Regions from separate parts of the Nonomuraea sp. NPDC001684 genome, predicted to be linked through region 1. Evidence: riboswitches for the same ligand, from Rfam matches in the RefSeq annotation. Region 1 holds a riboswitch; the other holds the start of a gene.
What was found. A riboswitch is a leader RNA that binds a small molecule or an ion and turns the genes downstream of it on or off. The one in region 1 is predicted to bind cobalamin.
Positions count from the first base shown of each region.

Region 1 (3,367 bases):
GGCCCGCGCGACCACCTGCGGCGACCAGGCCAGGTCGGTGACGAGGTCGGTCATGCCGCACGCGTGGATCATGCGCACCGCCACCTGGGCGACCTCGGGCGGCAGGCCCGTGAGGTCGGTCTCGGCGCGGATGGTCGCGAACGAGCGCCGGTAGATCTCGGCGCCGTCGCGGATGTAGTCGCTCACTCCTGGCGTTCCTCGTATCCGTTGATGGTTGCGATCAGCTGGCGGACCGGGCCGCGTGGCAGGCCGCAGCGCCGCTCGCAACCGGCCCAGTGGACGGGCGTGGCGGGTGCGCGGCCGAGGCTCCGCACCCATTGCCGGGCATCGGCCCGCACGTCGGCGAGCGCCTTCGCGCAGCCAGGACGGCCGGTGCAGGCGGTCACCCCGGCCCAGGGGGAGTCCGGGTCGGTGGCGAGCCCGGCGGCGGCCAGCGCCCGCTCGGTCCGGTCCGCCTCGCCGGGGGAGAGGTCCGGCAGGACGACGGTCCGCCAGGGGGTCAGGCGCACCGGCCGTCCGAGGTCCGCGAGGGCTCCGGCCTGGCCGGACGTCAGGCGGCCGAGTGGCACGAGCGCCTCGATCGCCACCCGGCCGTCCCGCTGGGCGATCCTGCCCGCCGACGGGCGGCGCGCGGAGACGGGGGCGGGCGGGGCGTCCGCGGCTGCCGCGATGTTCGCGGCGGCCGGGGTTTCCGGCGCTTCCGGCGCTTCCGGGGCGTCCGGCGCTTCCGGGGCGTCCGGGGCGTTCGCGGCGTCGATCAGGCTTGGTTCGCCGGCGCGCAGGCGGGTGGCGATTCTGGCGGGGCCGTCCGGGAGGTCGCGGATGCGCCAGGCGCGCGGGCCGTCGGGGGACAGCTCGTCCAGGAACGCCTCGGCGGCGTCGATCATGAGCGGGACGGCCGCGTCCGGGGCGACGGTCAGCCCCGTGTCGGCGCCGGCGAGCAGCAGCCGTCCGGTCGCCACGTAGGTGACGTCCGCGCCGAGCCCGGCGACGTCCCGCGTGCCGTCGTCCAGGGCGAACAGGAACCGTCCCGGCAGCGCGGCCAGCCGGGGCCGCGCGCACAGCGCCCGGTCCAGGGCGTCCGCCATCGCCAGCACGTCCAGCAGCCCGTCGGGACCGCGCCCGCCCAGCGGCGAGGCCAGGATGTTGCGCACCCGCTCGTGCGCGGGCGACGGCAGCAGCCCGGCCGCCGCGATCCGCCCGGCGAAGACCTCCGGCGCGCGCAGCCCCCGCACCTGGACGTTCGCCCGCGACGTCAGCTCGATCACGCCCGTTCCCAGCTCGGCCGCGCACCCGGCGAGCACGCGGAGCTGCGCGGCCGACACCGCGCCGCCGGGCAGGCGCACGCGGGCGAGCGGGCCGTCGGCGGCCTCGTGCACCTGGAGCGCCCCCGGACAGGCATCGGGACGCGTACGTCCGGAAGATTCACCTACGGGCACGAAGGGATCGTAACGCCACTTCTGGGACGGGTCGCTCCTGTCGTAAGCTTCGGCGTAGACGATGGCAATGGGAGGAAGCCGGTGTGAATCCGGCGCGGTCCCGCCACTGTGACCGGGGAGCGAACCCCACCACGAGGCCACTGTCCGGCGACGGGCGGGAAGGCCGGGGTGAGCGTCGATCCGGGAGCCAGGAGACTCCTGCCGTCGTGTCACCCGCGACCGGGGCGAGGACCCCGAGGGAGGAATGCGCCGTGCCTGGCGACAGCCGTACCGTTCTGCTGCTCTCCACCTCCGACACCGACCTGCTGAGCGCTCGCGCCTGCGGGGCGGGCTACCGCCTGGGCAATCCCGCCCGGCTGACCGCCGAGGACGTCCCCGGCCTGACGGAGGGGACCGACCTCGTCGTGGTGCGCCTGCTGGGCGGGCGGCGGGCCTGGCCGGAAGGGCTCGACGCGTTGCTGGCCGGGCCGCGCCCGGTGGTGGTGCTGGGCGGGGAGCAGGCTCCCGACGCCGAGCTGATGGAGCTGTCCACGGTCAGCGGCGGGGTGTGCGCCGAGGCGCACGCCTACCTGGCCCATGGCGGTCCGGCGAACCTGGCCGAGCTGCACGCGTTCCTGTCCGACACCGTCCTGCTGACCGGGCACGGGTTCGAGCCGCCCGTCCCCGCTCCCACCTGGGGACGGCTGGACCGCCCTGCCAGGACCACCGGCGGTCCCGTGGTGGGCGTGCTCTACTACCGGGCCCACCACATGGCCGGCAACACCGCGTTCGTCGAGGCGTTGTGCGACGCCGTCGAGGACGCGGGCGGGCAGGCGCTGCCGGTCTTCTGCTCGTCCCTGCGCGCGGCCGAGCCGGAGCTGCTGGACACGCTGCGCGCGGCGGACGCCCTGGTCGTCACGGTGCTGGCGGCGGGCGGCTCCCGTCCGGCCACCGCGGGGGCGGGCGGCGACGACGAGGCCTGGGACGTCGGCGCGCTGGCCGGGCTGGACGTGCCGATCCTGCAAGGACTCTGCCTGACCACCACCCGGCAGGCATGGGAGGAGAACGACGACGGGCTGTCGCCGCTGGACGCCGCCTCCCAGGTCGCGATCCCGGAGTTCGACGGGCGGATCATCACGGTGCCGTTCTCGTTCAAGGAGATCGACCCCGACGGGCTGACCGTCTACGTCGCCGACCCCGAGCGGGCCGCCCGGGTGGCGGGCATCGCGGTGCGCCACGGCCTGCTGCGGCACACCCCTCCCGCCGAACGGCGGCTGGTGGTGATGTTGTCGGCGTACCCGACCAAGCACTCCCGCGTCGGCAACGCGGTCGGGCTGGACACCCCCGCGAGCACCGTCCGGCTGCTGGCCCGTCTCGCCGAGGCGGGTTACGACCTGGGCGACGGCTTCCCCGGCGTGGCCGACCAGGACGGCGACGCGCTGGTGCACGCGCTGATCGCCGCCGGCGGCCAGGACCAGGACTGGCTGACCGAGGAGCACCTGGCGGGCAACCCGGTGCGCATCTCCGCCGCCTCCTACGAGCAGTGGTACCGGACGCTGCCCGCGGCCCTGCGCGAGGGAATCGAGCGCCACTGGGGCCCGCCGCCCGGAGAGCTCTTCGTGCACGAGGGCGACAGCGGGACCGACATCGTGCTGGCCGCGCTGCGGGCCGGGAACCTGGTGGTGATGGTGCAGCCGCCGCGCGGCTTCGGGGAGAACCCGATCGCCATCTACCACGACCCCGACCTGCCGCCCAGCCACCACTACCTGGCCGCCTACCGCTGGCTGTCGGCCGAGTTCGGCGCGCACGCGATGGTGCACGTCGGCAAGCACGGCAACCTGGAGTGGCTGCCCGGCAAGTCGGCGGGGATGTCGGCCGCGTGCGGCACCGACGCCGCCATCGGCGACCTGCCGCTGGTCTACCCCTTCCTCGTCAACGACCCGGGGGAG
Region 1 covers NZ_JBSFGJ010000324.1:4,480-7,846, forward strand. The annotation lists gene ACWCSD_RS37675 (precorrin-8X methylmutase) at 1-186, opposite strand, end outside; gene cobG (precorrin-3B synthase) at 183-1,439, opposite strand; cobalamin riboswitch at 1,471-1,652, shown strand; gene cobN (cobaltochelatase subunit CobN) at 1,691-3,367, shown strand, end outside.

Region 2 (3,367 bases), on a different contig from region 1:
GGAAGCCGGGCCCATGTCGTCGTCCAGCGCCGGGCTGCGGTGCAGGCGGACGAACCGCTCGCACAGCGCGAGGTCGTCCGGGGCCAGGATCTCCAGCCGGATCATGAAGCAGAACCCGGCGCCGCGCGCGAGGGGCCGGCCCGTCCTCGCCTGCCCGCTCCGGTCGCGGGTTACGCGGTGAGGGCGTCGCGGAGGAAGCCCAGGATGTGCGCCCGCGCGTCCTCGGCCTGGGGGGCCAGCACCGGCATGCTGAGGAAGGCGTGCCCGGCCCCGGGGTACTCGGCCAGGCGGGCGGGGGTGCCGGCGGCCCGCAGCGCCTCGGCGTAGCGGCGGCCGTGGTCGGCGATCGGGTCGTGGGTCGGCACCGCCACGAGCGCCGGGGCCAGCCCGCCCAGGTCGCCGGCGTGCAGCGGGGAGAGCGCGCGGGCGTCCGTCCCCTCGGGCACGGCGAGCCGGTGGAACAGCCGCAGCACCGGCACGCTGAGCGTCGGGGTGTCGGCGTACTGGGCCGTCGACGGGTGGTCGAACATCGTCCCGGCCACCTCCACGGCGGGGTTGACCAGCACCTGGGCCTTCAGGGGCAGACCGGCGTCGCGGGCCCTGATCGCCGCCAGGGCGCAGATCAGGCCGCCGCAGCTCTCGCCGAACAGGACGGCCCGCGCCGGGTCGACGCCCCACTGCGCGGCGTGCTCCAGCACGTGCCGGAGCACGTCCCAGCCGTCGTCGGCGGCGGCGGCCAGCGGTGTGTGCCGGTCGAGCAGGCGGTGGTCCACCGAGACGACGACGGCGGGCAGGTGGGCGGCGAGGTGGCTGTTGACCCAGTCGCTCTGCGGCGCCGTGCCGACGAAGCCGCCTCCGTGCACGTGCAGCACGAGCGGCAGGACGTCCCCCGGCTCGGCCGCTCGGGGCCGGTGGACCCGGACGCGGATGTCGCGGCCGGGCAGCGCCACCGTCCGCCAGTCGATGGCGGCGCCGGGATCCGGCCGGCCGGTGATCGCCTGTGCCTCGACGGAGGCGCGCAGCCGGTTCTCCGCCTCGACGTAGGCGGCCAGTTCGGCGGGGGTGACGGTGTCCCAGTCCGGCGTGACCGGACGCAGGCCGGTGGTTTCGCTCATGCTCGTCTCCTCAGGTTTTCGCTACTTGAAGTATCGATACCTAAGGTAGCGAAAACCTGCCGTGGCCGGTCTATGACCTCGATCACATGTCGGTCCGCCCGTGAGGCCCGCGAGGAGCGGCTCCGCGGCGGGTGGCCGGATCGGAGCGGGGGTTCTTCGCAACACGAGATGTTGGGTGTGACTTTTTGATCCGCCCTATATATGGTGTCTCCCGCAGCCGGTTCGGTCGCCCCGCCAGGGCGGCCGAGGCAAGAGGGAACCCGGTGGGAATCCGGGACTGCCCCGCAGCGGTGAGTGGGAACGACCGCCGTCAGACGCACTGGGCCGAAGGCCCGGGAAGCGACGGCCAGTAGGCAGCGACAGCATGCCCATGAGTCCGAAGACCTGCCGGCGCGCCGCGCGCGATCATGCGCGCGCGGCTGGTCCGAGGCCGCGCGGGACGGTGGACGGCACCGGCGAGAGGGCTGTGGCGCCTCGCCGTCCGCCTCCTGCGCGCGTTCTCGGCCACTGACCGAGTTCACGAGGGGAGAGCGCAGTGACGGTCACAGGGGACCCGATGACGGACCTGGCCGGGACGGCGCGGGCGGACGCCGACAGGTCCGCGCCGCGGCGCGTCCAGATGCAGGTGCGCAAGCGCAACGGCACCGCGGAGCCGGTCGACGTCAACAAGATCGTACGTGCGGTGGAGCACTGGGCGACCGATCTGACGGACATCGACCCGATGCGGGTGGCCACCAAGACGATCAGCGGCCTCTACGACGGGGCCACCACCGCCGAGCTGGACCGGCTGTCCATCCAGACGGCCGCCGAGATGATCGGCGAGGAGCCGCAGTACTCGCGCCTGGCCGCGCGGCTGCTGTCGGGCTACATCGACAAGGAGGTCCGCGGGCAGGGCGTGGCCTCCTTCAGCCAGGCGATCCGGCTGGGCCACGCCGAGGGGCTCATCGGCGACGAGACCGCCGAGTTCGTCAACGCCAACGCCCGCAAGCTCGACGACGCCATCGACGTCACCGCCGACCTGCGGTTCGAGTACTTCGGGCTGCGCACGGTCTATGACCGTTACCTGCTGCGCCACCCGTCCACCCGGCTGGTGGTGGAGACGCCGCAGTACTGGCTGCTGCGCGTGGCCTGCGGGCTGGCCGAGACGCCCGCCGAGGCGGTCGGCTTCTACCGGCTCATGTCGTCGCTGGCCTATCTGCCCAGCTCGCCGACGCTGTTCAACTCCGGCACCCGGCACACCCAGATGTCCTCCTGCTACCTGGTCGACTCGCCCCGTGACGAGATCGGCTCCATCTACGACCGTTACGCCCAGGTGGCGCAGTTGTCGAAGTTCGCCGGCGGGATCGGCATCTCCTGGTCGCGGGTGCGCTCCCGGGGCGCGCTGATCCGCGGCACGAACGGGCACTCCAACGGCATCGTCCCGTGGCTGCGCACGCTCGACGCGTCCGTGGCCGCCGTCAACCAGGGCGGCCGGCGCAAGGGCGCGGCCTGCGTCTACCTGGAGCCCTGGCACCCGGACGTCGAGGAGTTCCTGGAACTGCGCGACAACACCGGCGAGGACGCCCGCCGCACCCACAACCTCAACCTGGCCAACTGGATCCCCGACGAGTTCATGCGCCGGGTCGAGGCCGACGGCACCTGGTCGCTGTTCGACCCCGACGAGGTCCCCGAGCTGCCCGACCTGTGGGGCGAGGCGTTCGAGGAGGCCTACCGCGCCGCCGAGCGCGACGGCCGGTACGTCCGGCAGGTCAAGGCCCGCGACCTGTACGCCAAGATGATGCGCACCCTGGCCCAGACCGGCAACGGCTGGATGACCTTCAAGGACGCCGCCAACCGCCTGTGCAACCAGGCGGCCGAGCCCGGCAACGTCGTGCACCTGTCCAACCTGTGCACCGAGATCGTCGAGGTGTCCAGCGACGCCGAGACCGCGGTCTGCAACCTGGGCTCGGTCAACCTCGCCGCCCACCTGACGGGCACGGGCCCCGGCGGCGACATCGACGGCGGCATCGACTGGGAGCGGCTGCGCGCCACCGTCCGCACCGCGGTCACCTTCCTCGACCGGGTGATCGACATCAACTACTACCCGAGCGAGCAGGCCGCGGCCAGCAACCCGCGCTGGCGCCCGGTCGGCCTCGGCGTGATGGGCCTGCAGGACGTCTTCTTCGCCCTGCGCCTGCCGTTCGACTCGGCCGAGGCCAAGGAGCTGTCCACCCGGATCGCCGAGGAGATCTACCTGTCGGCGCTGGAGACCT
Region 2 covers NZ_JBSFGJ010000188.1:11,658-15,024, reverse strand. The annotation lists gene ACWCSD_RS28415 (hypothetical protein) at 1-105, opposite strand, end outside; gene ACWCSD_RS28410 (alpha/beta hydrolase) at 171-1,115, opposite strand; cobalamin riboswitch at 1,317-1,521, shown strand; gene ACWCSD_RS28405 (ribonucleoside-diphosphate reductase subunit alpha) at 1,651-3,367, shown strand, end outside.
Region 2: it holds a riboswitch for cobalamin, as region 1 does, so the genes downstream of both, ACWCSD_RS28405 (ribonucleoside-diphosphate reductase subunit alpha) here and cobN (cobaltochelatase subunit CobN) in region 1, are expected to answer to the same signal.